Regions from separate parts of the Mesobacillus boroniphilus genome, predicted to be linked through region 1. Evidence: predicted binding sites of a transcription regulator. Region 1 holds the regulator's gene; the other holds the start of a gene.
The links. Region 1 encodes NrdR, which represses ribonucleotide reductase genes. Its sites were predicted from a motif close to AACACNATATATNGTGTT; they were not measured.
Positions count from the first base shown of each region.

Region 2: a site for NrdR is predicted at 5,458-5,475, ahead of DYI25_RS10540 (vitamin B12-dependent ribonucleotide reductase). Genes of this name have one in related genera too.

Region 1 is NZ_QTKX01000001.1:2,348,920-2,364,234, forward strand. Features, by position in the region: gene sspI (small acid-soluble spore protein SspI) at 51-263, shown strand; gene DYI25_RS12005 (M42 family metallopeptidase) at 488-1,573, opposite strand; gene DYI25_RS12010 (dUTP diphosphatase) at 1,649-2,140, opposite strand; gene DYI25_RS12015 (sigma-w pathway protein ysdB) at 2,398-2,799, shown strand; gene DYI25_RS12020 (TVP38/TMEM64 family protein) at 2,858-3,430, opposite strand; gene DYI25_RS12025 (DUF1294 domain-containing protein) at 3,487-3,762, opposite strand; gene rplT (50S ribosomal protein L20) at 3,848-4,207, opposite strand; gene rpmI (50S ribosomal protein L35) at 4,245-4,445, opposite strand; gene infC (translation initiation factor IF-3) at 4,462-4,965, opposite strand; ribosomal protein L20 leader region at 5,096-5,222, opposite strand; gene thrS (threonine--tRNA ligase) at 5,769-7,700, opposite strand; gene ytxC (putative sporulation protein YtxC) at 8,061-8,936, opposite strand; gene dnaI (primosomal protein DnaI) at 9,069-10,001, opposite strand; gene DYI25_RS12060 (replication initiation and membrane attachment family protein) at 10,007-11,419, opposite strand; gene nrdR (transcriptional regulator NrdR) at 11,739-12,200, opposite strand; gene DYI25_RS12070 (hypothetical protein) at 12,329-12,733, opposite strand; gene speD (adenosylmethionine decarboxylase) at 12,838-13,218, opposite strand; gene DYI25_RS12080 (glyceraldehyde-3-phosphate dehydrogenase) at 13,611-14,642, opposite strand; gene coaE (dephospho-CoA kinase) at 14,915-15,315, opposite strand, start outside.
Region 2 is NZ_QTKX01000001.1:2,048,753-2,064,067, forward strand. Features, by position in the region: gene DYI25_RS10525 (SA1362 family protein) at 106-480, shown strand; gene DYI25_RS10530 (patatin-like phospholipase family protein) at 655-1,539, opposite strand; gene splB (spore photoproduct lyase) at 1,631-2,656, opposite strand; gene DYI25_RS10540 (vitamin B12-dependent ribonucleotide reductase) at 2,756-5,314, opposite strand; gene DYI25_RS10545 (lipoate--protein ligase family protein) at 5,671-6,507, opposite strand; gene DYI25_RS10550 (rhodanese-like domain-containing protein) at 6,743-7,063, shown strand; gene gcvPB (aminomethyl-transferring glycine dehydrogenase subunit GcvPB) at 7,302-8,765, opposite strand; gene gcvPA (aminomethyl-transferring glycine dehydrogenase subunit GcvPA) at 8,758-10,104, opposite strand; gene gcvT (glycine cleavage system aminomethyltransferase GcvT) at 10,127-11,233, opposite strand; glycine riboswitch at 11,452-11,540, opposite strand; gene DYI25_RS10570 (DEAD/DEAH box helicase) at 11,715-13,403, shown strand; gene DYI25_RS10575 (YqhG family protein) at 13,381-14,169, shown strand; gene DYI25_RS10580 (YqzE family protein) at 14,268-14,453, opposite strand; gene DYI25_RS10585 (shikimate kinase) at 14,495-14,995, opposite strand; gene comGG (competence type IV pilus minor pilin ComGG) at 15,012-15,315, opposite strand, start outside.

The sequences.
Region 1 (15,315 bases):
TAGTTAATCCTATAACCATCTTGGTAATTTGAAAGGAGTTTAAGCAAAGGATGAACTTAAACCTTAGGAATGCTGTCATTTCAAATGTAGCAGGAAATTCGCAGGACGAGCTTAAAGATACGATCGTCGACGCAATCCAAAATGGCGAGGAAAAAATGCTTCCAGGCCTTGGAGTTTTGTTCGAGGTGATCTGGCAGAACGCCTCTGCGGAAGAAAAGCAGGAAATGCTGAACGCTTTAGAAGAAGGATTAAAGGGAAAATAATGACTTTGGAAGGACTCCTTCATTTTGAGGGAGTTCTTTTATTTTGGTATGATTGGATTCTCATTACTTTCCCACAAAATTTGGAAAAAGTAGTGATAAAGTTCGATTTCGTAGTGATTAATGTTAATTACGTAGTGATTATGGGCCAAAACGTAGTGATTGTATATAAGACAAACAAAAAAATGTCCAGAAAACTAGTTTTCTGGACACCTTTATTCTAAATTTTACTCAAAAGTAATCTTCTCAACTGTTTCTTTATCAAGACGCTTAATGACTTCTACGATTAGCTTTACAGCGTTTTCGTAGTCATCGCGGTGAAGCATCGCTGCGTGTGAGTGGATGTAGCGTGTCGCGATTGTAATGGACAACGCTGGTACACCACGGTGCGTCAGGTGAATGGCGCCAGAGTCAGTTCCGCCGCCTGCCACTGCATCGAACTGATATGGAATGTTCAATTCATCAGCGAGGTCTGTAACGAAGTCACGAAGTCCTTTGTGCGATACCATCGATGCATCATAGATGATGATCTGTGGTCCGTCCCCCATTTTGCTAAGTGCTTCTTTTTCGGTAACGCCTGGAGTGTCGCCGGCGATTCCTACATCAACGCCGAAAGCGATGTCAGGTTGAATCATTTGTGCGGAAGTTTTAGCGCCGCGTAGGCCTACTTCTTCCTGAACAGTTCCAACACCATATACAACGTTTGGATGTTCTGCATCTTTAAGCCCCTTCAAGACATCGATTGCAATCGCACAGCCGATACGGTTATCCCATGCTTTAGCAAGAAGCATTTTCTCATTGTTCATGACTGTGAATTCGAAGTATGGAACGACCATGTCCCCAGGAGTGACTCCCCATTCCTTCGCTTCATCACGGCTTGAAGCACCGATATCAATGAACATATCCTTAATATCAACTGGCTTTTTGCGCGCTTCTGCAGGAAGGATGTGAGGCGGTTTAGAACCGATTACCCCAGTGATTTCACCTTTACGAGTAACGATTGTCACGCGTTGTGCAAGCATAACCTGGCTCCACCAGCCGCCGACTGTCTGGAAGCGGATGAATCCTTTGTCATCAATACTTGTTACCATGAAGCCTACTTCATCAAGATGGCCAGCAACCATGATTTTTGGTCCATTCTCATTGCCGACTTTCTTCGCAACTAAGCTGCCAAGTCCGTCAGTCGTTACTTCATCAGCGAATGGAGTTATGTATTTCTTCATTACTTCTCTTGGCTCACGCTCGTTGCCGGGAATGCCCTTGGCATCGGTTAAATCTTTTAGCATTGTTAATGTTTCATCTAATTTTGCCATTATTTCGACTCCCTCAATATGTATTTTCGATACCTATTATACTAGACATGCAGGGTATTGTACAAAAAATTCTGCCTAATACCCTTGTCGCTGCCTATCATAATTTACTTCATTTTTCTTAATATATGCCTGTTCAATTTGATCTTCGTTCAATCCGAGCAATTGTGCAAGCTCCATATAGTTTTTAAATAATCGAACGTAATCATCTTTCCTGTGGTTATTCCTGAATTTTTGTACGGACTCGTATATTAAGAGGAACTGATTGCTCGTGTCATTTTCCTCGGTTCTGTTTGAGGTGACCGACTCAATATCTTCATATCCACACTCAATACCCAACGACAGAATAAAGTGGACTCCATCCACAAACTCTTCGAGGATGACATCCATTTCAGATGATGGCTTCACACTCCAAAACTTGAAACACCTCGTCTCATTTGCAAGCTCGCCGATTTCAACAAGCAACGCAAGGACCTTTCTATCAAATAAATCTTCCTGCATTAATCCGTGTTGCGACTCAATATGACTATCAAGTGCTTTTTGCATTTTAAAAAGGGTTTTTGTGTTCATTTTACAGCTCCTACTTATGATTTTGTTGACTTAATGATTAAGTTTCTGACTTCGGGCAGCTTTCCCGCACTTTCCTCTAAATCTGTCCGAACTTACTCTTACTTCGGACATCAACTTTCTTCTGATTCACCCAAAATCTGTCGTAATCGCCAAATCTTATTCTTCAACCTAAAAAAAGTATAAATCAATTATAAAATTGTTGAAACTATTTGGAATCTCATCCGTAAATAAGGAAAGTTCGCATTGGAGGGGCAGTCATGATTCTGCTTTTACGTCTTGTTTTATTGCTTTTATTTGTTTTTCTAATATACAGCGCTGTGAAATATTTATTCCATCCGAAAAGGAAACTGGAGCTTGCTCATGAACAGAAGCGCTTTTTTTTATTGGATGAGCCAGACAATGTCCGCAAGAATTTCTTATTAACATATAAGGGTGTTTTATTTGAGGGTGAAAAGTATTTGGGCACAACTCCGTCTGCTTTTGAGGTTGTTTCCATTTTCATTTGGCCTAAAAAAACGTCGGCATTGAAGGGGCTAGTACTTGAAGATTTCCAATTCATCGAACGGAAAATTCGCGAAAGCTATCCTGTAGCCAAAATCGACTGGAAAAGCCCGATTAAGGAATTCATGGCGAATCATGACCAGGATGAGGAATTATAGGATGTAATAGCGTCCGATATAAAATGTAAAAGCGTCCGATCAATTTCGGACGCTTTTCTTATGTTGTCGTATCAAAAAATTCTCGCCACTTGATGAAGGTGATTTTCTCCCGTAACAAATAGGCTAACAGCAAAAATACAATCATCAGAAAGATTCCTGTTAGTGAGTCAAACTCTCCGACATACTCTCCGAATATCGTATAAAAAATGACGAATGGAATATTCGCAAGAAATGAAGCAAACATAAAGTCTTTAAAACTACTTTTTCGTTCATAAAGGCAAAAGCTTAGAAGCTGATAATGAATCACCGGCACGAGCCTCAACAGCGAGACCTGGGCGACCGTCAAATCTCTGAAGCGCCCTACTAGCCTTTTTTTCAGCCTGCTCAGTTTGTTCATCATCTCTGGAATCTGTCTCATTAAAAAGTAAAATAATATACTTGCTCCCGACAATCCGAGCAGTGAATATACAATTCCGGGTACGACCCCAAACATTAATCCTCCCGCAATACAGACGACTGCCGGCGGCACGAAAACAAATTGGCGGAAAACATGAAACAAGATGAATACAACCGGTGCATACCAGCCTCCAGATTCCACAACGATCAGCAGCATTGACCACGCATCATCCATTCTTGTCACCTGCCTGCGGTCTTTGTTGTTACTAGCTTATAAAAACATACAAGCTGTTATGCCAAAAGCTTAAATAAATATGTAAATATACCAATCTCAATAATAGCTAGCAGAGGCAGTCCATATTTAAACTGCGCATGTTTCGTCTTATGCCTGTAATGCTTCATTCCAGCTGTTGCCCCGGTCGCTCCTCCAAGAAAAGCAACATTCCATAATGTTTTTTCACTTATCCGATAATGATTGTTTCTTGCCCGCTTTTTATCCATTCCCATGATAAAAAATCCCAAAAGGTTCATGACTATGATCAAGCCAGCCAAAGTCCACATCCCCATATCTCCACTTCCTCTTTTAGTACTATGGAATCATTATATCTTATAAAAAGAAAAAACCATCCTCCGGAGAGAATGGTTATTTTCATTACTTGTTGAATTGTTGCTTAGCTGTTTCAGCCAATTGAGCGAATGCTGCTGCATCGCTTACTGCAAGTTCAGCAAGCATCTTGCGGTTTACTTCGATACCAGCAAGCTTTAGGCCGTGCATCATACGGCTGTAAGAAAGGCCGTTCATGCGTGCTGCTGCGTTGATACGAGCAATCCAAAGTTTGCGGAAGTCGCGCTTCTTCTGGCGACGGTCGCGGAATGCATACATTAGGGATTTCATAACCTGCTGGTTAGCAACCTTGTATAATGTATGTTTAGAACCGAAATAACCTTTTGCTAATTTAATGACTTTTTTACGACGCTTGCGCGTAACTGTACCGCCTTTTACACGTGGCATGTAATTTCCCTCCTATATAAATCGAGATCGCTCGAATTTACTTAATGTTGTCAAGCATGTGACGAATACGTTTGAAATCGCCTTTAGACACAAGTGCAGATTTGCGAAGCTTACGCTTAGCTTTAGTAGACTTGTTAGCAAATAAGTGGCTAGTGTAAGCGTGTGAACGCTTTAGCTTGCCAGATCCAGTTTTCTTGAAACGCTTGGCAGTGCCGCGGTGAGTTTTCATTTTTGGCATAGGGACTTCCTCCTCGTTACTTTTCTGTTTTAGGTGCTAGAACTAGGAACATGCTTCGACCATCCATTTTTGGATGTGATTCGATTGTCGCTACATCTTTGCAAGCTTCAGAGAAGCGATCAAGAACACGCTGACCTATTTCCTTATGGGTTATAGCACGGCCTTTAAAACGGATAGATGCTTTAACCTTATCGCCTTTTTCCAGGAACTTGATGGCATTGCGCAACTTCGTGTTAAAGTCATGCTCATCAATTGACGGACTAAGACGGACTTCTTTAGTTGTGATGATCTTTTGGTTCTTACGCGCTTCTTTTTCTTTCTTTTGCTGTTCGAACTTGAATTTTCCGTAGTCCATGATTCGGCCTACAGGAGGCTTCGCGTTCGGAGCAACAAGGACAAGATCAAGATTTACGCGCGTTGCGATCTCAAGAGCCTCAGCTTTGGATTTAATTCCTAATTGCTCGCCATTTTGATCAATCAGACGAATTTCGCGAGCACGAATTCCCTCGTTTAGTAACATCGCATCTTTGCTAATAATTAGCCACCTCCAGGGTTTTATCGAATACATTGTCAAGGAGAAGAAGTACATTGCCAGGCCTACGCCTCATCCTGCTCACACAATGACATACGATATAGTCCGTTTTTATTTTGCAATAAAAAAAGTGCAGGCGACAACACCCACACTTACGAAAACAAAATAATTAGACGTTTACGTATTACCTGCCAACAGCTGAAATGCGTCAGCCAGGTGAGAAGCGGGTGCTTCTTCTTTCCTAAAACTAGTATTCAGTTCACTCTTGCTAATATAGCATAAAGATATTGATGTGTCAAACGAATCAAATTCATTAACTGCAACAAAAAGTATTGTATCAGATAGGAATACAGGCTGCAATACTTTTTTCATGCATAATTAAATTTAACATCAAAAACAGCGAAGAAATTCTATCTACATGGAAATTTGTCAAAACTTAAATCCTTATTTCTTGCTATAATTTATGGTAGAAATAGACAAGAAAGCTGGTGTACATATGTTGACCGCCATCATCATCACTGGTGTGATCACTGGATTACTCGCTGGCACTGCATTGTAGTTTTTCAGAACTGGCTATGGTTTTTCCAATGATATTGACAATTCGCCTGTTACCATTAAATCATGCCGGAATTGCGGTGAGAGAATTCAGCGCAGCTATACGATAAATTTGTGTCCTACCTGTTTCAAACCGATTGAATAATCTGCATAAAAATAAGAGGAGCCTGAGCTCCTCTTATTTTTATGTCCAGCTCCAGCGCTTGTCGGGGCTTACCAAGGCGCTTGCGCTTTTCTTATTTCTTCGCTTCCTTCCTGAATGACTCCAGGAATTCATCAAAGGCAATTGTTTCGGATTTTTGTTCGCCGTATTTACGGACATTGACTGCTTTGTCAGCTACTTCATTGTCTCCGACCACTAGCATGTAAGGAACTTTCTGCATTTGTGCTTCGCGGATCTTATAGCCGATTTTTTCGTCGCGTCCATCGATTTCAACGCGGAAGCCTTCTGCCTTAAGTTTTTCCTTGATTTCTCTTGCATAGTCATAGTGGACCGCTGGTGAAACAGGGATGATTTGCGCCTGAACTGGAGCCAGCCAAGTCGGGAATGCCCCTTTGTACTCTTCGATCAGGAAGGCAACAAAGCGTTCCATAGTCGATACGACACCGCGGTGGATGACGACAGGACGATGGTGCTTGCCATCTTCGCCGATATAAGTCAAGTCGAAGCGCTCTGGAAGCAAGAAGTCAAGCTGGACTGTTGAAAGAGTTTCCTCTTTGCCAAGGGCAGTCTTGACCTGGACATCTAGCTTCGGTCCGTAGAATGCTGCTTCGCCCTCTGCCTCGAAATATTCCAGTCCCATCTCATCCATTGCCTCTTTTAACATCGCCTGTGCCTTTTCCCACATCTGGTCATCATCGAAATATTTTTCTTTATCCTCAGGATCGCGGTAGGATAGACGGAAGGAATAATCATTCATGTCAAAATCCTTGTAGACTTCCAGCACAAGCTCTACTACACGCTTGAACTCTTCCTTGATCTGGTCAGGGCGGACAAAGAGATGAGCATCGTTCAGAGTCATGCCCCGCACACGCTGCAAACCAGCCAACGCGCCGGACATTTCATAACGGTGCATTGTTCCAAGCTCGGCAATCCTTATTGGAAGCTCCCTGTAGCTATGGATGCTGTTTTTGTATACCATCATGTGGTGCGGACAGTTCATCGGTCTTAAAACAAGCTGTTCATTTTCCATTTCCATGACCGGGAACATATTTTCCTGATAGTGGTCCCAGTGTCCGGAAGTTTTATATAGGTCGACACTGCCCATTACCGGAGTGTAGACATGGTCATAACCAAGGCTGACTTCCTTATCAACGATATAGCGTTCGATGATACGGCGGATTGTCGCACCTTTTGGAAGCCAAAGCGGAAGACCCTGGCCAACCTTCTGGGAGTTAGTAAATAAGTTAAGCTCCTTGCCAAGCTTACGGTGATCGCGTTCCTTCGCTTCTTCTAGCAGTCTCAAGTGTTCTTTCAGGTCTTCCTTTTTGAAGAAAGCTGTACCATAAATACGCTGCAGCATCTTATTGTCGCTGTCGCCGCGCCAGTATGCACCAGCAATGCTCAGCAATTTGAATTCCTTCAGCTTGCCAGTTGATGGAACATGCACTCCGCGGCAGAGGTCAACAAAATCTCCCTGCTCATATAGAGTAACTTTTTCATCAGCCGGAATCGCTTCAATCAATTCAAGCTTATAAGGGTCATCAAGCTCTTTGAAAAACTTGACTGCCTCCTCGCGGCTTACTTCTTTGCGGACAATCTCGATGTTCTCATTGATGATTTTCTTCATTTCCTTTTCAATTTCAGGCAAGTCTTCCGGAGACAATGAATGTTCCATATCGATATCATAGTAGAAACCACCCTCGATTACTGGTCCTACTCCAAGGTTAACATCTTTATAAAGGCGCTTGATTGCCTGTGCCATTAAGTGTGCTGAGCTGTGGCGCAGGATTTCAAGTGCTTCTGGATGGTCAGGAGTGACGATTTCGATCGCTGCGTCCTCTTCGATTGGTCTCTTGAGATCATACGGCTGTCCATTGACCATACCGGCAATGGCTTTCTTCTTTAGGCCTGGGCTGATTGAGCTGGCGATATCTTCAGTCGTTGTGCCTGCGGGAAACTCCTTCACTGCTCCATCTGGAAACGATATTTTTAACATGTCTGCCATTGGCTTTTCCTCCTTTTAAAATGTGGCGCGATTATTTGCGCAAAAAATAAAAAAACTCGTCCCTGAAACAGGGACGAGTTTGATCACACGTGGTTCCACCCAATTCCCATTCATGCGCAAAAATTACGCAAAAATGGCTCTGGTTGCGGTAACGGCTTCTGCCGCCAGCTAATACTTGCCTAAAAGGCGTTCACAGCTGGAGTTCAGAGGTGGTAAGCGTTTCTTTAGTGTTAGGAAGTTTTCAGCCTAGCCTTCCCTCTCTGCAAACCTTTGAAGAATGCCCATGTCCTCATCATCACATTTACTATTGATTTATTATGTACGTAATTATAGTTTGTAATGTTTTGAAAATCAAGTGGGCTATTGTATATTTTCACGATTCTCTTTAAAAAAGTTTGCCTTCTCTTCATGAAAAACAGTAACCGGACTGACTTGAACACGTTCTTCAAAAAGATTGATGATTGTCCGCACTAACGGCTGGTGCGGATCGTCCGTGTACAAATAAATGGTCTCAGGTGCAATCGACAGCAATGGAGCAATCGTCCCGGAATCTACATAGACAGGGTGGTTGACTAGCAGCTTGCGGTCAATCGTCTTAAACAACTCACTCCGCTTCATTTCTTTGAATTGCTGATTATAAAAGACCATATTTTCATCAATCACCAAATATAAATGGGTCATTTGCGATTTTCTGTCCTCTAGAAAATCCCTCAGTGTATGCAGGAAAACCTGGTACTCCTGTTCCATCTTATACTCATCGATCGCTATCTCTACCCATTTGGAGAGCTGCTCAATATAGGCCTTCAGCCTGAACATAACAAAGGAATCAAAAGAGAATGAGACTCTTTCATTAAAGATTTCATTGATCGAACTCTTAATCATTCCTTGTTCCTCGACACCTTCCATGAAAGGAGCAAGTTCTTTACGGTTACCTTCTATGACGGAGTATATGATATCCAGGATTTGATCCTGCTCTTCACTGTCCGTATAAAAATAAGACTCTGCCAGAATGGTTCTCAGCCAATCATCACGTTTCACGGTTACTATAAAGTCATAAACACTCTTTTGGAGTAACGGTAAATGTTCTTTTTTATAAAATTCTTCTGGAATAAGCACTCTATTTCGATCTTCATTAAGAAGAATTGAATTCGTTTCCTGCCATGAAGCAAGCCTGGCAACTAAATGTTGATACAAATTCCAGGCATCCTGCTTTTTTTGGAAGATGATTTCAATCAACCATATCCCCCCTCTTAAATAATCCCTGATTATATATATGGGGGACTTGGACAATTTAGAAGTATCCATATAGTCGATAAATGGTTATAAGTGCAAAAAAATGTGCCACAGCTTGATTCGCTGCGGCACATTTTATATTCTGCGGTTTTTGCCCTCAACTTTTACAGGCTCGGCAAGATATCTAATCCGTTCCATGATTCTTGCTGCCTTCAATTGTTCTTCTTCTCCCCGTTGGCTGTGCGTCAAGTGATGCTCCAGACCTTTAAGGTCGAAGTTCGAAGTAAAGAAGGTTGGAAGGTTCTCTAGCATACGGAACTGCAGGATCGTCCCGAGGATTTCATCCCTTGCCCAGCTGCTCATCGTTTCTGCTCCAATATCATCAAGCATAAGAACATTTGCCTTTTTAATGGCTTCCAGCTTGTCATTGACAGTATGGTCACCGATCGCATTCTTCATTTCCCTGAAAAATTCCGGTACATATACAATCAATGAACTGATTTGTTTCTGTGCAAGTTCATTCGCGATTGCGCCAAGTAAATAGGATTTACCTGTACCGAACGGCCCATGAAGGAACAAGCCCTTTTGCTTTTTGCCCGGCTCATAATTCTCAACAAAGTCTTTTGCCACCTTGATCGCCTTGAACCTTCCGGCGTCATCCAGCTCAATATCCCCGAACGATGCCTTCAAAATTTCCTTAGGCACAAAAATGCTATTGATCAGGCGCGCATTCTTTTGCTGCTCATCATGCATGACCTTCTTTTTGCATCGGTCATATTTTACATCAATGAAGTTACCCTTTATGAAAAGCTCTGGCTCATAACCCTTAATCATGTTCTTGCAGCCTGCTAGGCTCTCGCAATCTTCGCAGCCCTTGCTCTGGTTGGAGAACTCATAAAGCTTTGACATACTGCCATCGAGCATTTCCCGGGTGATATAATCCGCATTCTCATCCAGGAATTCCTTGATATGATTATCCTGCATGACCTGCCTCTTAATGGCTTCATAGCGCTCCTGGAAATTCTGGTTATTCGCCAGCTTCTTCAATGTTTCATTAATGTTTTGCAAATGAATCACCTCCGAGATTTGAATTTCTTCAGTTCTTCTTCAAGCTTTTTCTTTTCTATTTCAAAATCAGGGTCCACATCCGCAGTATCTGTTTGATGTTGAACTTCACCCTCGGTCTTTTTCCCAAACCAATCCGGCAAAACTTCTTTACGGACAGGCTTTCTTTTTCCAGATGAAGAAGGTGCTTTCTTCCCTTCTGCCCATTCAAGATACTGCCTGTGCTCACTTTTAGCCAGCTGCATTGCATCCCTGACAGACGATATTTTTTTCCTGGACCAGTGGCTGGCAATTTTTTCGATATAGCCCTTTGTCAGCTTCATATCGGTCTTGAGCATAACATATTGAACTAAAACATTCACGACTCCCGGCAGCAGCTTTTGCTTGAACATCACCTCTTCGATGATCTGCAAGTCTCCTTTGGATGGCTCCGCTCCGCCCGAGAGATCAATCAAAAGTTGACGCGGGGATGTTTTTTCAAAATATAACACCAATTCCTCTTCCTGCGTCTTCGGCTTCTCAATGCCAGCTTTATGCTGGAAGGGCTGGGTTCGATCCAAAAGTGCCGGTAGTTTGTCCTGGTGTTCAAATTGGTACCAGTCACGGGCAGCCTTCCGCAGTTCATCTATATCTATTTCGTTTTCAGCGGTTACAGCACTCAAGACGATGTTCTTCATCTTCAAGGCATCAATCCCATATAGGAAGGCAAGATTGCTGATTGCTTCTTTAACCTTCGATGTAAAAGCTTTTTTAGGTATGAGAGATTCCTGAAGCCCTCCCAGGAGCAAATCGAAATTGAACTCCGCAGGGTCAATCTGTATTTTGGAAGATTCCCCCCTGCCGATAAAGGAATTCCCTTCCTCAGCCTCCAGGTCGGCAGCAGAATCCTCATTATGCATGAGTGCCTGAGTCGGTACAGACAAGAACACATCCTGGAATGCCTTCGTAATCTCCTCATATCCAGGCTCTGATCCAGCCGATTTATCGCTGAAAAATCGTTTGAGCCGTAAAAACTGATTCTTGCCGACTTTGCGATACAAATAGACATTCAACATGCCATCAAGGAAGAATTGTTCAGGAGTCAAAGGTGGCTGCAATTCATAAATGAATGAACGCCCTTCCTCGCCGTTTTTCACAAAGGTCTTCAGCAATCCCATGCCTTCGAGTTTTTGGCGAGCCTGGTAAATATCCTTAAGATTCATATCCATAATCGTCATTAGGTTATGGTGTGTAACAGGCTGTGACCAAAGCCGGTTCTCTTCCAGTTCAGCCCATAGGGTCATATAAAGACTTAAGCAAGCTGGCCCAATCAAAGGCTGGTACAAGAAAGTGAGCACCTTGCGATCGTATTCATGCAATAAACCACCGGATGCAACAATATATTGGTCTACAGGCACAGTCTCTTGCCAATGCTGAGCCATCCTTTTCCCTCCTTCTAAATCGTCAAAAAGAACTGTCTTCACATATATCTGTATTTTGCATCGCGATTTTGAGCTCTTTTCATAGATTTCTAACCTCTAGCTCAAAATTCTAAAAGAGCCCTAAAAAGAGCTGAAGTCCCCTTCAGCTCCGTCAGAACAAAAAGCGCAAGCGACTTGTTCAGCCCCGACAAGCGACTCGAGCTGCTCAAAGCTAACGCTTTTCGCAAGATACTCGAGGAAGCAATTTCAGAGATGAAAACTGGCTAGGCGCTTTAGCTAGATTGAAAATACTTCATGCAATTTCCCTGAACTCCAGGCCTTATGATTGTTCTTTCTTTAATAACTCTTTTAATTCATCAATGAAAACATTGATATCCTTAAACTGACGATAAACTGACGCGAATCGGACATAGGCGACTTCATCAATCTTCGCCAGCCTGTCCATCACCATCTCCCCAACGGCTTCGCTCTTAACTTCTGAAACTCCATGGCTGCGAAGTTCTTTTTCTACTTCGGAAACCAAATCCTCGAGCTCTTTCAAAGCGACAGGCCGCTTTTCACAAGCTTTTATCAAACCGCGAAGGAGTTTTTCCCGATTGAACTCTTCACGTGTACCTTCTTTTTTCACGACAATCAAGGGAATTTCTTCAACCTTCTCAAAAGTGGTAAAGCGAAATCCGCAAGCTTCGCATTCGCGCCTGCGTCGAATTGATCGGCTATCGTCAACCGGTCTTGAATCAAGAACCCGGGTAGAGTTATTTTGGCAAGTTGGACATTTCATCTCGATCAGCTCCGAATATTTTGAAATATAGAATGAGCGAAGGACCATTCGCTTTTTCCACCAATACGTCCATAAGCATTATCCTTAAGTATTATCTTATAAAAAAGATGGGAACGGGACAAGAGGAACTATTGATTTCCATATTTGCCTGAACCAATAAACGTGTTTGTACTGTCCAATTTCTCATAAATCTTCACCAATTCCTGCCTTAAAGACGGGTTGATGCCTGCCAATGAAAACTTTTCAGTAGAGATATGTAAGTCGACCGCGGTCTCAAATGGTTTCGTGGTGATAACGGTTGCCGTTAAAAAGGCAGGCAGCTTCCCCTTCAACTCGGCTGATATTTCCCCATGTTCTTTTGAAACACTCGTTATCTTAAGCGAAGGGTCAGCCTTCAGCAAGTCTTCGACCGTCTGGAACATCTGGTTAAAGTTCGCTTTGTAATAACGCGTCTTCAACTGCTCATCTTTATTGTTTTCACTTGTCCCGCTGAATTTCTCGTACCGTCCGGTTACGGATTTTAATAAAGACATCAAAAATCCTCCTGCAAGTTATTTCTATTAACATTCTACCGTATTTTACGGCAAATTAAAAAGAGGTGTATCGCTACACCTCTTGAGAATTTTCATATTTTCTATTATAGAGCTTTAGCTTGTGCTTGCTTCACATGCACAGGACCCATGCCGCGTGGAATTTCGATATTCTCACGAGTTTGTGCGCCAAGAGCTTCTGCAATATAGTCAGCTGCAATGTTAGGATCCAGATCGCCGCAAGTGTATACATCGATGCTAGCGTATCCGTGTTCTGGGAAGCTATGAATAGTTAAATGTGATTCAGAAATAATGACAACTCCGCTTACACCTTGTGGCGCAAATTTGTGGAAAGCCACTTCGCGGATTTCAGCACCTGATTTTAAAGCTGCTCCAACGAAAGTTTTTTCAATAAAATCCATATCATTCAATTTTTCAAAATCGCAACCCCAAAGTTCAGAAATTACATGACGACCCATTGTTTCCATATTCAATTTCCCCCTCTAACAATATTAGAATGAAATCCTTAGTTTCAATGGCATCTTAACTACCACGGGGGAAAGTTAGTCCAGAGAGGTCCTAACCCTTTAAGTAGCCAATTGGTACCGTTATTAAGAAGTTCACGATGACTAGTATACTTTGTTTATATTTTTTTTGCAACACATGAAATCAAATTTTTTTCATGAATTTTAAGCTTCGATTTTTATAGTTTGATAGATAGCTATTCCATAGCCTTTTAGAGGGTAACGCTTTAAAATCGGTTGGGATCTTAGGTGGTGATCTCCGTTATTCATCAACAAAAAATTATATGAAAATAAGGCATTTAACCAAGACACAAATAAAAAGCTTGCCGATAAGCAAGCTTTTTACGTTATTACAATTATCCTACCTTCACAGTTGCTGAATTGGACATTGTTTGGGCAACATGCTTTGTCAGGTCTACAACCCTGCTTGAATAACCCCATTCATTGTCATACCATGCAAGAACTTTTACTTTATTAGCACCGATGACCATTGTAGACAGACCATCAATGATCGCAGAGTGCTCATTCGTGTTAAAGTCAATTGAAACAAGCGGATCTGTCGTGATATCAAGGACGCCCTTAAGCTTACCTTTTGATGCAGAATAGAAGGCATCGTTGATTTCGTCCACTGTTACCTCACGCTTCAGGTCGACAACAAGGTCAACAAGCGAAACATTTGGAGTCGGTACCCTTAGCGCCATGCCATGCAGCTTTCCTTTAAGCTGAGGAAGCACAAGTGAAAGTGCCTTTGCTGCTCCAGTTGAGGTTGGAATGATGGATTGACCGCAAGAACGCGCCCTGCGCAAATCCTTGTGCGGGTTATCGATATTATTCTGGTCATTTGTATAAGCATGAACAGTCGTCATCAAACCATTTTCAATTCCGAAAGTATCATCCAGCACTTTCGCAACTGGTGCAAGGCAGTTTGTCGTGCATGATGCATTTGAAATGATATCATGTTTTTCAATATTTAATGCGCTTTCATTTACTCCCATAACAATAGTGATATCTTCATTCGTACCAGGTGCTGTCAAAATGACCTTCTTTGCACCAGCATCAAGATGAAGCGCTGCTTTGTCACGGGAATTGAATTTTCCAGTAGCCTCTATGACAATATCAATCTTCATTTCCTTCCATGGTAGCTCAGCAGGATTTCGATTGCTTAATAGTTTAACTCTCTTTCCGTTTACAATCAGATGATCATCAGCAGGGATGACTTCGCCTGCAAATTGTCCATGAGTAGAATCATATTTTATTAAATGCGCCAGAGTTTCAGCTGGGTAGCTTGCATTAATCGCTACAACCTCAAGATTTTCTTCAAGAATGGCTCTTCTGAACACCATTCTTCCAATTCTCCCAAAACCGTTAATCGCAATTCTCGCCTTCATTGTACGGCCCCTTCCGAATTAGTGTTATACTTAATAACCCCTTTGTATGGTATTAGTATAACATATTAAATTTTATTTGTGATAAATAAATGCACACATTTAAAATATAAAATAATTCTGATAATAATAATCATTTAGCGATAAATTTAAATACGCCAAGGCTCTTAGCCTGACTGGGATTATATTGGTTGAAACAAGGATTGAAAACAGAGAAACTGGGATTAAAACATACCTAACCAAGAAGAAGTCGATTCAAGAAACAAAAAAAGAGCCTACTCGGCTCTTAAGATTCCCCATTTACTTAAAAGATCCATCAGCTGCTGCCTCGACTGCTCGATGCTGCCGCTGTTATCAATCACAGCGGCTGCCAGACCGACTTTGTCCTTCAGCGGCATTTGTGATTTGATTCTGGAATTAGCTTCTTCTTCCGAGAATCCGTTCCGCTTCATAAGTCTTTCCAACTGGGTTTGCTCATCCACATAAACCACGATGATTTTTTCGACGAGTCCTGTCAGCTTGCTTTCAAACAGAAGCGGAATGTCCAGGACGACTGCTTTTTCATTTGCCGCTTCAGCTAGCGCTCTCTTTTGTGCCATCCGCTCCCTTACTGCTGGATGGACAATTGAATTAAGCAGCAACCGCTTTTCTTCATTGTTAAAAATGATTTCACCCA
Region 2 (15,315 bases), 300 kb from region 1:
GTAGCAGGAGAAGAGTATAAAATCGGAGAATTTGTATAAAGTAATCGTTGGCTAGTTTAAAAGCTGGAAAAATTGCTCATGATACTAGTAGGGAGGTGGCTTTCATTGAAGAATCGAACTTCTAAGTATATTGTTTCAGGACTGATTGTCCTTGCTATCTTTGGTTTTGCCTTTAAGTTATTTACCGATCCTTTAAGTATCATTACAATGTTTGCAACAATCGCCTTGGTTGGTGCGTTAATTTATTTTCTCGTCACCCGGCTGACCAGTTCAGGTTCGGGACGGCAGCAACAGCGTGCATTTCAAAAAGCAGCAAAGCGTTCGAAGAAGCGGTTCCAAACAAAAGACGCGAATGCTTCCTCTAAACGTTCAAAGATAAGGTCGCTCGCATCCGCGCGCAACAGCAAAAAGAAGGATGCGTCACATTTAACGGTCATAGACGGTAAAAAGGGCAGGAAAAAAAATCGGGCTTCATTCTGAGCTCGATTTTTTGTGTTATATTAAGGCTCTTTTTGTAAACTCTGTGGATTTCACGATTATCAATTTATTCCCTGTTAGAACATCGCCTTGAAAATAGCCCCTCGCCCTAGAAAAACGCGTAGATTATAATGTCTTAGGAAGACAACAATCATTTCGAAAACAGCCTTTATTGTGCTAATAACACCATGATTTAAAAAACTTCTCTGCATTCTTTTTGCCCAGATCAATCAATTCCTGTTTCTTTTCATCTGAAAGCTGAAATTCTGTAGTCAAGTTGCCCTCTGTCGGAATGAAAATGATATTCTTTTCATGCTTTCTGGAAATATAGCGGGAGTCATGTGCATCCTTCATTGTCTCAAACAAAGCTTCAAACATTTGCAGTGCGTTCTTAATTTTGTGAGTGGGCTGCTGGATCAGATTTTGGCTGAGCTTGACTCCAAGTACGGGACGGACTTTTTTTACATTTTCCTTATCAAATAACCACATTGGAAAATTACTTAACACTCCACCATCAACAACGATATTCATGCCAACCCGGTCTCTCAGCTTTACCGGCTCGAAGAAGAATGGAAGACTGCAGCTCATCCTGATTGCCCTTGCTACAGGAAAGGTTCTCGGATCGATACCGTATTTTGGTAAATCATCAGGGAGGATTAGCAACCGGCCATTAGTAAGATCAGATGCAATAATCCTCAAAGCATCCGGAGCAAGGTCACCAAAAGTGCGCAGCCCTCTCGCAGCCAATACATCCGCTATCCAACACTCCAATTCGTCACCTTTATAAAGCCCCAGTCGCCAATATACAAATAGCCATTTGGTCAACGCTGATGGGAAGACCGTTTTTCTCGAGTCGAGAAATTTCTTAAGGTCGAGTTCATCCAAAAGGCTGGCCATCTCAGTGCTTGAATAGCCAGCGGCAATCAAGCCCGCTATCAATGAACCCGCACTCGTCCCGGCAACCCTTTTAAAATGGAATCCCCGTTCCTCAATTGCGGCACAGGCACCAACCAAAGCTAATCCTTTAATTCCTCCACCGGAAAAAACGCCGTCAATATACATATGAGCCACTCCCGTCGATGTAATCCCATCTTTACATCTTTAAGCGCTCAATTTGTAAAATAGTACGGCGTACAAGTTGAAAATTTCAGATTTATGTGAAATATTGAATCTCCGCTTCAGGAAAGAAAGAATGGATGTAGCCCCGGATTGTTCCCTCTAGATCCTTTGCTTCATCTGTCTGGTATACGTACTTACCAATTCCGTAACGCCCCCATTTGTATTTGCGTTTCTCTTCATCCATTTCTAGCTTGGATTTAGGATATCGTTTTTGAATCACATTTTTAGCCGGCTTAGTGAAACGATGCTGAATGAGTTCGAAGCTTAAGCCTGTCAAGTCAATGCCTTCAAGTGAATGGCTCAGTCTCTCAAATAATTCATGATAGCCCTCCCTCCAACCTTCATGGATATAAATTGGCGCAACAATGAAGCCAAGCGGGTAACCTGATTGTGCCACCTTTCTTGCTGCCTCTAGCCTTTCATCAAACGATGAAGTTCCTGGTTCAAAGTTTTTTATCACATAACGTGCATTGACGCTGAAACGAAATCTTGTTTTGCCATTATGCTTTGCGTCAAGCAGGTGATCAACATGGTGGTATTTCGTGACAAACCGGAGCTGTCCATACTCTGACTGACCAAAAAATTCAATTGTTTTCTTCAAAGCGTGGGTTAAATGGTCAATCCCGACGATATCCGATGTACATGCCGCTTCAAATCTTGTGATTTCCGGCTTTCTTTCGTCCATGTATTTTTGTGCCTGCTCGAAAATTTCATCAAGGTTCACGTAGGTCCGGATATACGGTTTGCTTCCAAGCGTCGTCTGTAAATAACAGTAATGGCAATGGCCCATGCAACCAGTAGCAAGCGGGATGGCATACTCGGCTGACGGCTTGGAGGTATCGAATTTCAATGTCTTCCTGACTCCGACAACAAGAGTCGATTTCGCATTCCGGTATTGCTGCAACTCATTATCCCCCGGGATGCCTCGAACCTGGTTATGTGAAGTAGTCTCCCTGATTTCCAGACCCATCTTCTCGAACTTTTCCTTTAGCTCCCGCCCAAGCGGGTAATCCAAAGCCCTTGGCTCAATGTATACAAGCTGTGGTACAAAAGCTTTCATTTCAATGTCCTCATTTCATTCCATTTTGTCTTAACTGTTATTATGGACAGAAACGAAAAAAGAGGATGGAAAAAATTTTTCCATCCTCTTTGGGTCATATTATAAACCACATTTTAACTGTGCGTTACAGTTCGTACATGTATTGCAGCCGCCGATTTCTTTAACCTCGCCTTTGCGGCAGACCGGGCATGTGTTGCCGACTTCAGATCCAATAGTTACGTTTGTTGAGCGCAATTCATTGATCGTGTCGACTAGGACAACATGCTGCTTTTGTTTTTCTTTTTTACCAACTTCTTCTTCCATCGTGTTCTCTTCTGCTTTAAGCGTCAATACTTGTGAATCGCGGGAGCCGTCAACATAAACTGTTCCACCCTTTGCTCCACCCTTATACAGGCGCTCATATACCTTTTCAACCTGCTCAACGCTGTAGCCTTTCGGCGCGTTGACCGTCTTGCTGATTGAGCTGTCGATCCAGCGCTGGATGACACACTGCACATCAGCATGGGCTTCAGGCGCCAATTCCATCGCTGAAACAAACCAGTTCGGAAGGTTCTCAGGATCAACATCCGGATTTCTGTCCAGGTATTCTTGCACGATATCAGCCTTCACTTCGATGAATTTGCCAAGACGGCCGCTTCGGAAGTAGGAGAAGCTGAAGTAAGGCTCTAGGCCAGTACTGACCCCGACCATTGTCCCAGTTGATCCCGTGGGAGCAACAGTTAGTAAGTGCGAGTTTCGAATTCCATTCTCAAGGATCGACTCACGGATGTCTTCCGGCATTTTCTTCATGAATCCAGTGTTTGTGAACGCCTGGCGAAGTCTGTTTGTTTCTTCTTCTGTACTGCCTTGAAGGAATGGGAAGCTTCCTTTTTCCTTTCCGAGTTCAACAGATGCACGGTAAGCTGACGTCGCGATTGTTTCAAACACTTTATCGACAAGCTGGTTTCCTTCTTCGGAACCGTACTCTGTTTCACAGTAGATTAGGAGGTCGTGAAGTCCCATCACTCCTAGACCAACACGGCGCTCGCCAAGTGCTTGTCTTTTATTATCTTCAAGGAAGTAGGGAGTCGCATCGATGACATTGTCCTGCATACGCACACCGACTTCCACAGTACGCTTCAATTTTTCAAAGTTCACTGTCTTTGTTTCCTTGTCCGCCATTTCTGCAAGGTTCACGGCAGCGAGGTTGCAGACAGAGTTTGGTGCGAGAGGCTGTTCCCCACATGGGTTTGTAGCTACAACCTTCTGTCCATATGCCTGTGCGTTCGTCATGTCGTTGGCATTGTCGATGAAGAAAATGCCAGGCTCTGCTGAGTAAGTCGCACAGATGTTGATCAGGTTCCATAGTTCTTTGGCTTTGATTTTTCTATAGGTACGGACTTTATAACCAAGCTTTTCCCACTCGCGAACGTCACCGATCTTATGCCACTCTTCGTTATAAACCTTCATTGTCTCTGAGTCGTAGCTCTCTACATCAGGGAAGCGAAGTTCATAATCTGCATCGGCATCGACTGCGTCCATGAAATCCTTTGTTAGAGTTACTGAGATATTTGCACCTGTTAGGAATTCTGAGTTATGGACTGTATACGTTCCACCCGTCGCAAGCTTTTCTTCAGCCGCTTTGATAATATCAGCACTGAATCCTCCGTATCCAGGAATGCTCTTATAGTTCACGATCCCCTGATACATTGCTTCTTCTTGTAAAGTCAGCGGTGTAAATTTTAATTTTTCCTTCGCCATTTTCTTGATTGATTCATCGTTAGTGTTTTCAATCAGGAATCGAAGGATCCTTGGATTTTGCATTTTTGAAATGATGAATTCTACAATGTCAGGATGCCAGTCACTAAGCATGATCATCTGCGCGCCCCTTCTGGACCCGCCCTGCTCAACTAAATGCGTTAGCTTGGCAATATCATCGAGCCAAGAGACCGATCCGGATGATTTTCCGTTTACGCCTTTGGCGAGTGTGTTGCGCGGTCTTAATGTTGAACCGTTCGTTCCGACTCCGCCGCCCCGGCTCATGATTTCCATGACCTGCTTGCGGTGCTCGGAAATGCCTTCTCGTGAATCTTTTACAAACGGCATTACATAACAGTTGAAGTAGGTAACGTCTGTTTCTGCCCCTGCTCCGTAGAGAACGCGGCCAGCCGGGATGAAGTTCATTGAAACAAGCTCTTGATAGAACTTCTCGAACCATTCCTGGCGCTTTTCCTCTGTCTTTTCCACAGCTGCCAGCCCTGTTGCATTGCGTTTTGCAATTTGTTCGTAGAATACTTCAAGCGGCTTTTCAATAACGTCCAGTGAACGTTTGATCACACCGGTTGATGATTCTTCCGGGTCATCAAGTACACCGCGGAATTCTTCGTCCACAAGCACTTTAGCTGTTTTATTCTCCCAATCAATATCTAGTATGAACCCAAGTCCGCGTGCAGGAAACTTTGGATCCTCTTTGATGGTGAGAACGACGAAATCCCCATTTGATAGAGTAATTTTTTCAGTGTCTTTAAAAGTATAGCGGTCCAGCATGACTAGTCTGGAGACGCCTTTGTGGGTAAGTTTCATATCAGGTGTGATGGGGTGAACCTGTGGGAACAACTTAATATCCTTGTTCAGGCTTTCAACATTCAGGCTCATTTTTTGTCCAAAAGTAACAGACATTTCTACAACTCCTTCAAAGGTTTTAAATCTTTTCTCTAATGTGTTACTAGAAGTATGTAATTCTAGCTGCATTTTTGAATTACCCTTACGTTATCATATCGAAACACCAAAAATCAATATATAGTGTATTTTTTATTTTCGACAACACTATATATGGTGTTTAGGTCAAAGAAACGTAATTTTGTCAAACACGAAAACTACTAAAAAAGAGAGAGAGAAAGAGAGAATGATAGAATCTTCCACCTAAATGACAGAAATCAACAAATTTCGAAGGTTGCACTTTTTTGAATTCCTCAGACCCCTAGAAAATACTGGATAAAAACAAAAAAAGCGGAAAATCCGCTTTTTTATATTTCTTATCTCTTAAAATTCCACTCATCAGATTCATACTTGTTCTTTGCCAGTGCATTTACATAATCCAATTCTTCCTGGCTCAAAATGTATGGTTCTAAAATAATCCCTAGTCCGTCCTCGAATCCTGATTTGAATGCTTCTTTCGCTTCCTCAAGAGTAATCTTCCGGCTGCTGATCTCATTTATGGCAACAGCTTTTGTCTTGAAAGCCTTCTGCATTCTCTCCTTAACACGATCATTCGGATACTTGAATAAACTGAAAAGCTTATCCTCATCCAGATCCAGGAGGATGGAACCGTGCTGGAGAATGACTCCTTTTTGCCGTGTCTGTGCGCTGCCTGCCACTTTACGTCCCTCAACTACAAGCTCATACCAGCTTGGTGCATCGAAACAAACTGCTGACCGCGGATTTTTAAGCGCGTCCTTTTCCGCAGAAGTTTTCGGTACAGCAAAATAAGCTTCTAGACCTAACTTCTGGAACCCTTGTAAAATCCCTTCCGATATTACTCTGTATGCTTCCGTGACTGTCTTTGGCATTTCTCGGTGTTCTTCGGTAACGATAACGCTATATGTAAGTTCATGTTCATGCAGAACACCCCTTCCGCCAGTCGGCCTGCGAACAAAACCTAAACCATGCTGCTTCACGACATCGATATTAATTTCTCTTTCGATATTCTGGAAGTAACCAACAGATAGGGATGGTGGATCCCATCCATAAAAACGGACCACTGGAGGAATTTTCCCGGCACCATGCCAATCAAGCAAGGCCTCATCAAGCGCCATATTGAAGGAAGGTGAACAGTTTCCTGAATCAATAAATCTCCATACCTCTTTATTCATACATTTTTTACCCCATTTAAAATAGTTTAGAGCTAAGATTTTTATAGTCTAACAAATTAATTTTCAAAAGCAAAGCAGCTTGTTTGAAAGAAATTTATTAAATTCCTTTGCTCTCTGCCATGAAGGCTTATATAATTATAAGTGGCTCAGCTAAGCTTGAAAGGAGAAATATGTTTTGGATACACTTATCTTTTTGATCGTCCTGACAGTTGCGGTTATTCTTTACTCTGTGTTTATGTATTTCCGCCAGAAGAAAATCCTCAAGACCCTGACAGAGGAAGAATTTATAGCTGGATATCGTAAAGCGCAATTAATAGATGTCCGTGAACCGAATGAATTCGCTGGTGGACACATTTTAGGCGCTAGAAATATCCCACTAACCCAACTTAAGACCCGCCTGAAGGAAATCAGGCCGGACAAGCCGGTCTACCTTTATTGCCAGAGCGGATCCCGCAGCGGACGTGCTGCACAGCTGCTTTACAAAAAAGGATATAAGGACTTGAACCATTTACAAGGCGGCTTCAAAAAATGGGGCGGCAAAGTCAAAGCTAAATAAGCAAGATTCCCATAAAATTACCCCTCAGCCGGATGGCTGGGGGGTTTAACTTTTTATATATTGAACTCTAATCGGCTTTTCCTTGTGGACTTTTGTGAAGTTGCACTAGGTTCGGACAGCTTTTCGCTGATCCCCTTTAACCCTCTCCGAAGTCATGCCAGCTTCGAATAAACAAATGCACCAAGCATGAAAATGCAAAAAAGTCCTGCCGAAACAAATCGGCAGGACCTCTATTGTTCTATTCAGCTTTCTGGTAGCGCAATATCGGCTTCCTTGCGGCTGTTGTTTCATCCATACGGCCTACTACTGTGGAGTGTGGCGCTTCCTGGACGATTTCAGGGTTCTCTTCTGCTTCTCTCGCGATCTGGATCATCGCGTCGATGAAGACATCGAGCGTTTCCTTGGATTCTGTTTCTGTCGGCTCGATCATGATCGCCTCTTCCACATTCAACGGGAAGTAAATTGTTGGCGGATGGTAGCCGAAGTCAAGCAGGCGTTTTGCGATATCCAGTGTGCGCACACCAAGCTTCTTCTGGCGCTTGCCGCTGAGGACGAATTCGTGCTTGCAGTGCCTGTTGAATGGCAGGTCATAGTACTCTGCAAGTCTTCTCATCATATAGTTCGCGTTCAGCACAGCATACTCCGTAACGGCCTTCAAGCCATCAGGACCCATTGTGCGGATATACGTATATGCACGGACATTGATGCCGAAGTTGCCGTAGAAAGGCTTAACCCTTCCAATTGACTGCGGACGGTCATAATCGAACTTATAAACGCCATCCTGCTTTGTCACGATTGGTTTTGGCAAGAATGGAATCAGGTCTGCTTTTACACCAACTGGGCCTGAACCTGGGCCGCCGCCGCCGTGTGGTCCTGTGAATGTCTTATGAAGGTTCAAGTGAACAACATCAAAGCCCATGTCCCCAGGACGTGCCTTGGACATTACAGCGTTCAGGTTTGCTCCATCATAGTAAAGCTTTCCGCCTGCGCTGTGGACGATTTCAGCCATTTCAAGGATGTTTTCTTCGAATAGACCAAGAGTGTTCGGATTCGTCAGCATCAATGCCGCTGTATCTTCCCCGACAACCTTCTTAAGGTCTTCTAAATCAACCAGACCGTTTTCATCTGATTTTACAGTAATCGTTTCAAAACCAGCTACTGTTGCTGAAGCTGGATTCGTTCCGTGTGCTGAGTCAGGGACGATTACCTTCGTACGATTATGATCGCCGTTCGCTTCATGATAAGCGCGAATCATCATCAAGCCCGTCCATTCGCCATGTGCCCCGGCTGCCGGCTGAAGAGTCACCTCGTCCATTCCCGTGATTTCAATCAGGTGTTCCTGAAGGTCATACATCAATTCAAGAGCACCCTGGACAGAACTTTCATCCTGCAATGGGTGCAAATGCGCAAAACCGTTGAAGCGAGCGACATTTTCATTCATCTTCGGATTGTATTTCATCGTACATGATCCAAGCGGATAGAATCCGGAATCAACGCCGTGGTTGCGCTTGGATAGTGCAGTATAATGGCGCATGATATCAAGCTCGGAAGCCTCAGGAAGTTCTGGTTCTTCTTCACGAAGGAATCCTTCAGGCAACAGCTCGGATAAGTCGACTTCTGGAATATCCATTTCCGGCAGGCTGTAGCCGACACGGCCTGGTGTGCTTAATTCAAAAATGAGTGGCTGATCTTCCTTATGCATTGATATCCCCCATTTCCTTTACAAACTTATCGATTTCCTCTTTTGTTCTTAATTCAGTAACCGCAACAAGCATGTGGTTTTCGAGATTGGAATCATCACGTCCAAGATCATAGCCGCCGATGATATCCTTTTCAAGTAGCTTTTGGTTCACTTCTTTTACCGGTTTATTCAGCTTGACGACGAATTCATTAAATGTAGGTCCTTCGAATGCGATGTCAAAGCCATTCTCTTTAAAAGCCTTTTTCGCATAGTGAGCTTTCTGGATATTGGCTACAGCCATTTCACGAACGCCCTTTTTGCCAAGAGCTGTCATGGCTACTGAGGCAGCAAGCGCATTCAATGCCTGGTTAGAGCAAATATTGGATGTCGCTTTGTCTCGGCGGATATGCTGTTCCCTTGCCTGAAGTGTCAAAACGAATCCACGGCGACCCTGGTCATCCTTCGTCTGGCCGACAAGTCTGCCTGGAACCTTTCTCATGAGCTTTCCAGAAACTGCGAAGTACCCGCAGTGTGGGCCTCCGAATGCTGTTGGGATTCCAAAAGGCTGAGCGTCTCCGGTAACGATATCCGCATCGAACTTACCTGGAGGCGTCAATGCTCCTAATGCAAGCGGGTTGCTGGATACAACGAACAACGATTTATTTGCATGAACAATTTCTTCGATTTCCTTCATTGATTCAATGCCGCCGAAGAAGTTTGGATACTGTACGATGACAGCAGCAATATCTTCACTTGCCATATCCTTAAGTGCTTCAAGGTCAGTTACGCCGTCCTTGTGAGGTACTTCCACGACATCGATGTACTGGCCCTTTGCATATGTTTTGACTACGTCCTTGTATTCTGGATGTACAGCACTAGAAATCAAAACTTTCTTTCTTCTTGTATGCCCTGCACTAAGCATCGCAGCTTCAGCTAAAGCTGTGCCGCCGTCATACATCGATGAATTCGCTACTTCCATGCCAGTCAATTCACAAATCATCGTTTGGAATTCAAAGATTGCCTGAAGTTCACCCTGTGAAATCTCTGGCTGATAAGGTGTATATGCAGTGTAAAACTCTGAACGCGAGAGAACATGGTCAACAATTACTGGAATGTAATGGTCATATACACCAGCGCCGATAAATGAAGTATTCATTTTCAAATCGGCATTTTTCGCAGCCATCTTTGTCAGTTCTTTCATAAGAGCCGTTTCAGACTTGGCTGGTTTGATGTTGTATTCTCCGGCAAAACGGACTTTTTCAGGAATATCGCTGAACAATTCATCAATCGATGAAACGCCGATGCTTTCCAACATTGCGTTTTTATCACTTTCAGTCAGCGGTAAATAGCGATGCTTCATAACTTTTTCCCCTCTCCGGCTTTTACTTTTTATCTCTCTTATAAAAAGGTGTAGCTGACACAGCAGCTTTCAAGCGTTTTCCGCGGATTTCAACTTCCACTTCATTTCCTAACTCAGTTTCCTTTGCATCAATTAGTGCAAGCCCGATATTTTTCTTGAGCGTCGGCGATTGCGTACCAGTAGTAACTTCACCAATCTGAGTATCCCCTTTATAAACTGGATAGCCATGGCGTGGGATTCCCCTGTCGATCATTTCGATGCCTACAAGTTTTCTAGGCAGGCCATTTTCTTTTTGCTGCTTAAGTGCTTCTTTTCCGATAAAATCCACTTCTTTATTCAGCTTGACCGCAAATCCAATTCCTGCTTCAAGCGGGCTGATTTCTGATGAAAGCTCCTGGCCGTACAATGCCAGATTCGCTTCAAAGCGAAGTGTATCCCGGGCACCAAGTCCGCATGGGAGGACTCCCTCTTCTTTTCCTGCTTCAAGGATTTCATTCCATAGGCTTACAGCATCCTTAGCATCGCAGTAAATTTCAAATCCATCTTCACCTGTATATCCTGTTCGTGATACAAGCGCTTTCTTGCCGTTCAGGACGACTTCTTCACTAAACTTGAAAAATCCGATTATACTCAGGTCATGACCCTGCGAAAGCTTTTGAAGGACTCCCTCAGCAAGTGGTCCCTGTAAAGCAAGCTGTGCCATGCCTTCTGACAAGTTCTCAATTTTCACATTGCCTTCAAGATGATCCTGCAGCCAATCAAAATCTTTTTCGATATTTGACGCATTCACAACAAGGAGGTAATGCTCATCTTCGAGTTTATAAACTAACAAATCATCAACAGTGCCGCCGGTCTCATAACACATAGCTGTGTATTGGGCTCCGCCGTTTTTAAGTTTTGAAACATCATTCGTCATCATCTTTTGTAAATAGTCCAGGCTATCGGGGCCCTTTACCTCGATTTCTCCCATATGAGAAACATCGAATAGACCAGCTTTTGTCCTAACTGCTTCATGCTCTTCCTTGATGCTTGAAAACTGGACAGGTAGTTCCCAGCCTCCAAAATCAACTGTTTTCCCACCGTATTCTTTGTACACTTCAAAAAGCGGTGTCCGTTTTAATTCAGTCATTATGTATCCCCCTTCGTCCTATAGCAAAAAAAATCAGTTTGCACCCGCTCCTTAGATCAGACAGGTCGGACAAGGTCCCCTTCTTGTCAATTAAGCCGCAAAAAAGGACAGAGCACCCCCTCTGAATCTGAGAAGGTCTCTGTCCTTTCACCTGAAAGTTTACCTGTAAAGGCTTTCCCCTTTGGTGGCTCCCACTAAAAAAGCGCTCTCCAGAGATGCGTCAAACAAGAGTTCTTTTGCCTGAGAGATTCACAAAGTTTGCTTGCTCCTTCGGCGCTACTAAAGTAGTCTCTCCCCTTGTTGTCATCCGCAATTATATTATTTTCACAATTGGGCATGCTAGACGTTATTACACATGTCTGCAAACTGACTATTTAAGACTATAAAATGACAAATTTCAAAACATTCAAAAGCTAACTTCATCCTACCATTAGAGAGCCAATTTCGGCAATATATTTATACATTAAAAGAGGTGGATAAAATGACTGTGCAAATCAACTTTGATTCTTCCTGGCAGGACGAAATGGCTGAAAGAATTGATAAGAACGGCCCCTGGGGAAATTGGGAGCTATACAAGCTGGCCGTGGAGATAGAAAAACATACCATTATCCCTGAATTCGAGGGACTTCAGGCACCGTCGCACCTTCCTGAACTCACTCCTCTGCCGCATCAGCTGGAGGTAGCGAAGCAGGTCGTTGAAAACATGAATGGAAAAGCAATACTGGCGGATGAAGTTGGTCTGGGAAAAACAATCGAGGCAGGATTGATTTTGAAAGAATACATGATCAGGGGCCTTGTCAAAAAAGTATTGATTCTTGTTCCTGCTTCCCTAGTCTCGCAGTGGGCAATGGAGCTGAATACAAAATTCCATATCCCTGCTATTGCCCAGAAGAAAAGCTACGTATGGGAGCAATGCGATGTCGTCGTATCTTCGATTGATACGGCCAAGCGTGCACCTCACCGGGACATCATCAATAATTTAAATTATGACCTTATCATTATTGATGAAGCTCATAAGCTAAAAAATAACAAAACAAAAAACTATGAATTTGTCCAAAATCTCAAGAAAAGGTTTTGTCTGCTGCTGACAGCTACACCAATACAAAATCGCATTGAAGAGATCTTCAACCTCGTTTCCTTGTTGAAACCTGGACATCTGGGCAGTGAATCTGTATTCTATGATAAATATAAAAAGGACGCCAGGTCTGTTAATGATGACGAACATCTTAGAGAACTGGTAAATAAAGTGATGATTCGTAACAGGCGCTCTGATACTGGAATCGAATGGACTAAGCGCCATGTAGAAACCATCCCAATCCAGTTCTCGGAAGAAGAACGGGCACTGTACAATTCGGTTCAGACCTTAAGAGGTTCAGAAGCTGGTCTCAGCTCCAGCCAATTCTCGTTAATGACGCTTCAACGTGAAGCGTGCAGCAGCCGGGAAGCTGTTTTCTACACCCTCAGGAACATGCTTCAAAGACAGGAAAATCCCTCTGTCGGATTCCAGAATACCATCGCCCAGCTTATTAAACGAGTAGAGGCTGTAACGAAGAATTCTAAAGCTGAAAAAGCGCTTGAATTAATAAAGCAGATTGATGATAAAGTCATCATTTTCACAGAATATAGGGCCACCCAGCTATACCTTCAATGGTTTTTGAAGCAGCATGGCATCACTTCTGTTCCCTTTCGAGGAGGATTCAAACGCGGCAAAAAGGATTGGATGAGGGAGCTATTCCAGAAAAATGTCCAGGTACTGATCGCAACGGAGGCTGGAGGCGAAGGGATTAACCTGCAATTCTGCAGCCACATCATCAACTTCGACCTTCCCTGGAATCCGATGAGACTTGAACAAAGAATTGGAAGGATTCATCGCCTTGGGCAGGAAAAAGATGTAAAGATATATAATTTCGCGACAAAAGATACCGTTGAAGAGCATGTACTTAAACTTCTATACGAAAAAATCAACCTGTTTGAAAAGGTCATCGGTGAACTTGATGATATCCTCACTAAATTGGAGTTTGGAAATATCGAAGACCATTTGACCGATATTTTTGGAAGATCCACATCTGAAGGGGAGATTCGTATCAAGATGGAAAACCTGACATCGATGATCCAGTTCGCGGAGGAAATGAAGGAGGGAAATCAGCGTGCAGCAACAGGAAATCCATAATTTTCTCGAGAAATATTTTACCGCAAATAGCTGTGAAATGCTTGAGAATGACAAGGGGTATATGACAGTCCAGTTGACTGTCGATCTCGACAAGGAATTGATGAACCGCCCGTTTTACTGGCATTACCTTGAGAAAACCGGCGGCGTACCCAATCCAATGAAGCTGACCTTCATTACCAATAAGCAATATGCGCCAGAAGATATCAAAGGTGAGGTCATCCATTTTGGGTCACCTCGACTTCATCAAATCTTTGCATCGACAAAAAATCTTGCCGGATATATACGGTTGTATCAAAATAATCAATTTCCTACACAGACACCGCTTATACCCTGGATTGGACTGAATATGAAAATATCGTATCAATGTGACCGGAAGCGGGATGTTTTCCATTCGATCGGCCTGCATCTGATCAACGGAAGGATGGTAGAAGACTTCCATGACAGATTATTGAAGCTTCCGCTGAATACAAAAATCCCGGATTACGCCTATACACTTTCTCCATTAATTAAGCCAAAAAGCGGCGTTAGCAGGATACAGTCTTTTTTGACAACAAGAGTTGAACAAGAGGATCATACCTGGGCAGAGCAGGCAAGAAAGCGGTGGCAGAAGGACCTGGAATTACTTCATCATTTTTATGAAGACGAAGAAGAAGAGTCTGATAGCTTTAAGACTGAAAAAGCGGCATTACAGGACCAATATGAACCGAAAGTCAATATAGAAATTGTCAACGGCGGATTATTCTATTTAACAGAAAATGCTTTATAGTAATCCTGCTGGCCAGGATATATTAAATTCCTAATTCAACAACTGAAAAAATAATACCCTCGAAAAAACCCGGCTGTCGCTTTAGCCGGGCTTTCCAGTTATTTGTTCTTTTTCTTTTTTATGCTCGACATCAGCATAAACGGAAGGATGCCAAACCACCTGAAAAGAAAGGTAGCTTCTGCTTCTTTTTTTGCCTGCTTCATCTTCCGGCGCTCTTCCTTGGGCTGGTCGATATATTTTACAACGGTCTGGGTAAGGTATTTAACATAATCATTTGTTTTCACGGTTACACCTTCCTTCATTCGTTAACAAGTATAACCATGACTTACTTTTTCATACGCTGGATGATTTCATTGACGATTATTGACACTGATTTACAGGAAGTATCAATCTCGATAAATGCCGCCTCTCGATAAAATGGAATTCTGCTATTGTACAGTGTTTCAGCAGCTTCAATATTGTTTGTGCTTAATAAAGGCCTGGTGTCGTCATCTTTCAGCCTTTCCATAATGATGCTGAACTCCGCATTCAGAAAGACAACATTCATTTTTCCACTTAAGAATGCTCTGTTCTTTTCCGAGCCAATAATTCCTCCTCCAGTGGAAACAACTGCATCCTTTAAAGGCAGGGAATATAAAACTTTAGACTCCAGTTCACGGAATTTCTCTTCCCCATCAATTGAGAAGATTTCATTAATCGTCTTTCCGGCTAACTTGACAATCTCTTGGTCAGTGTCGTAAACAGCTACTTCAAGCTTTTTGGCTAATTCCTGCGATACGGTTGTCTTGCCCGAACCCATAAAACCAATTAAATAGATAGCTTCCATATCTCATAATCACCTGTCAATTCTTTTCTCTCCATCTTAACATTGCACCGCTTTCCTTGTCATATTGGCCAATACCAAGAGCTTTCTCTCCACTGTCCAGCTTAAGGTTGAAGGTCACTTCTTCTAAACTTCCTGAAACGGCTTGTTTTTGAAAAACAACATCTCCTAACCGATAGTTCAATATTCCTGAGGGCGGCAAATTTCCCTCCCGCAGCATGGCCTCAGCCTGTTTGGCCGAACACAGCATATAGTATTCTTGCAGCCGTATCGTCTCTGTTTCTTTCGCAAATCTTTTTCCTGCGAGATAATTCTCTGTCAGT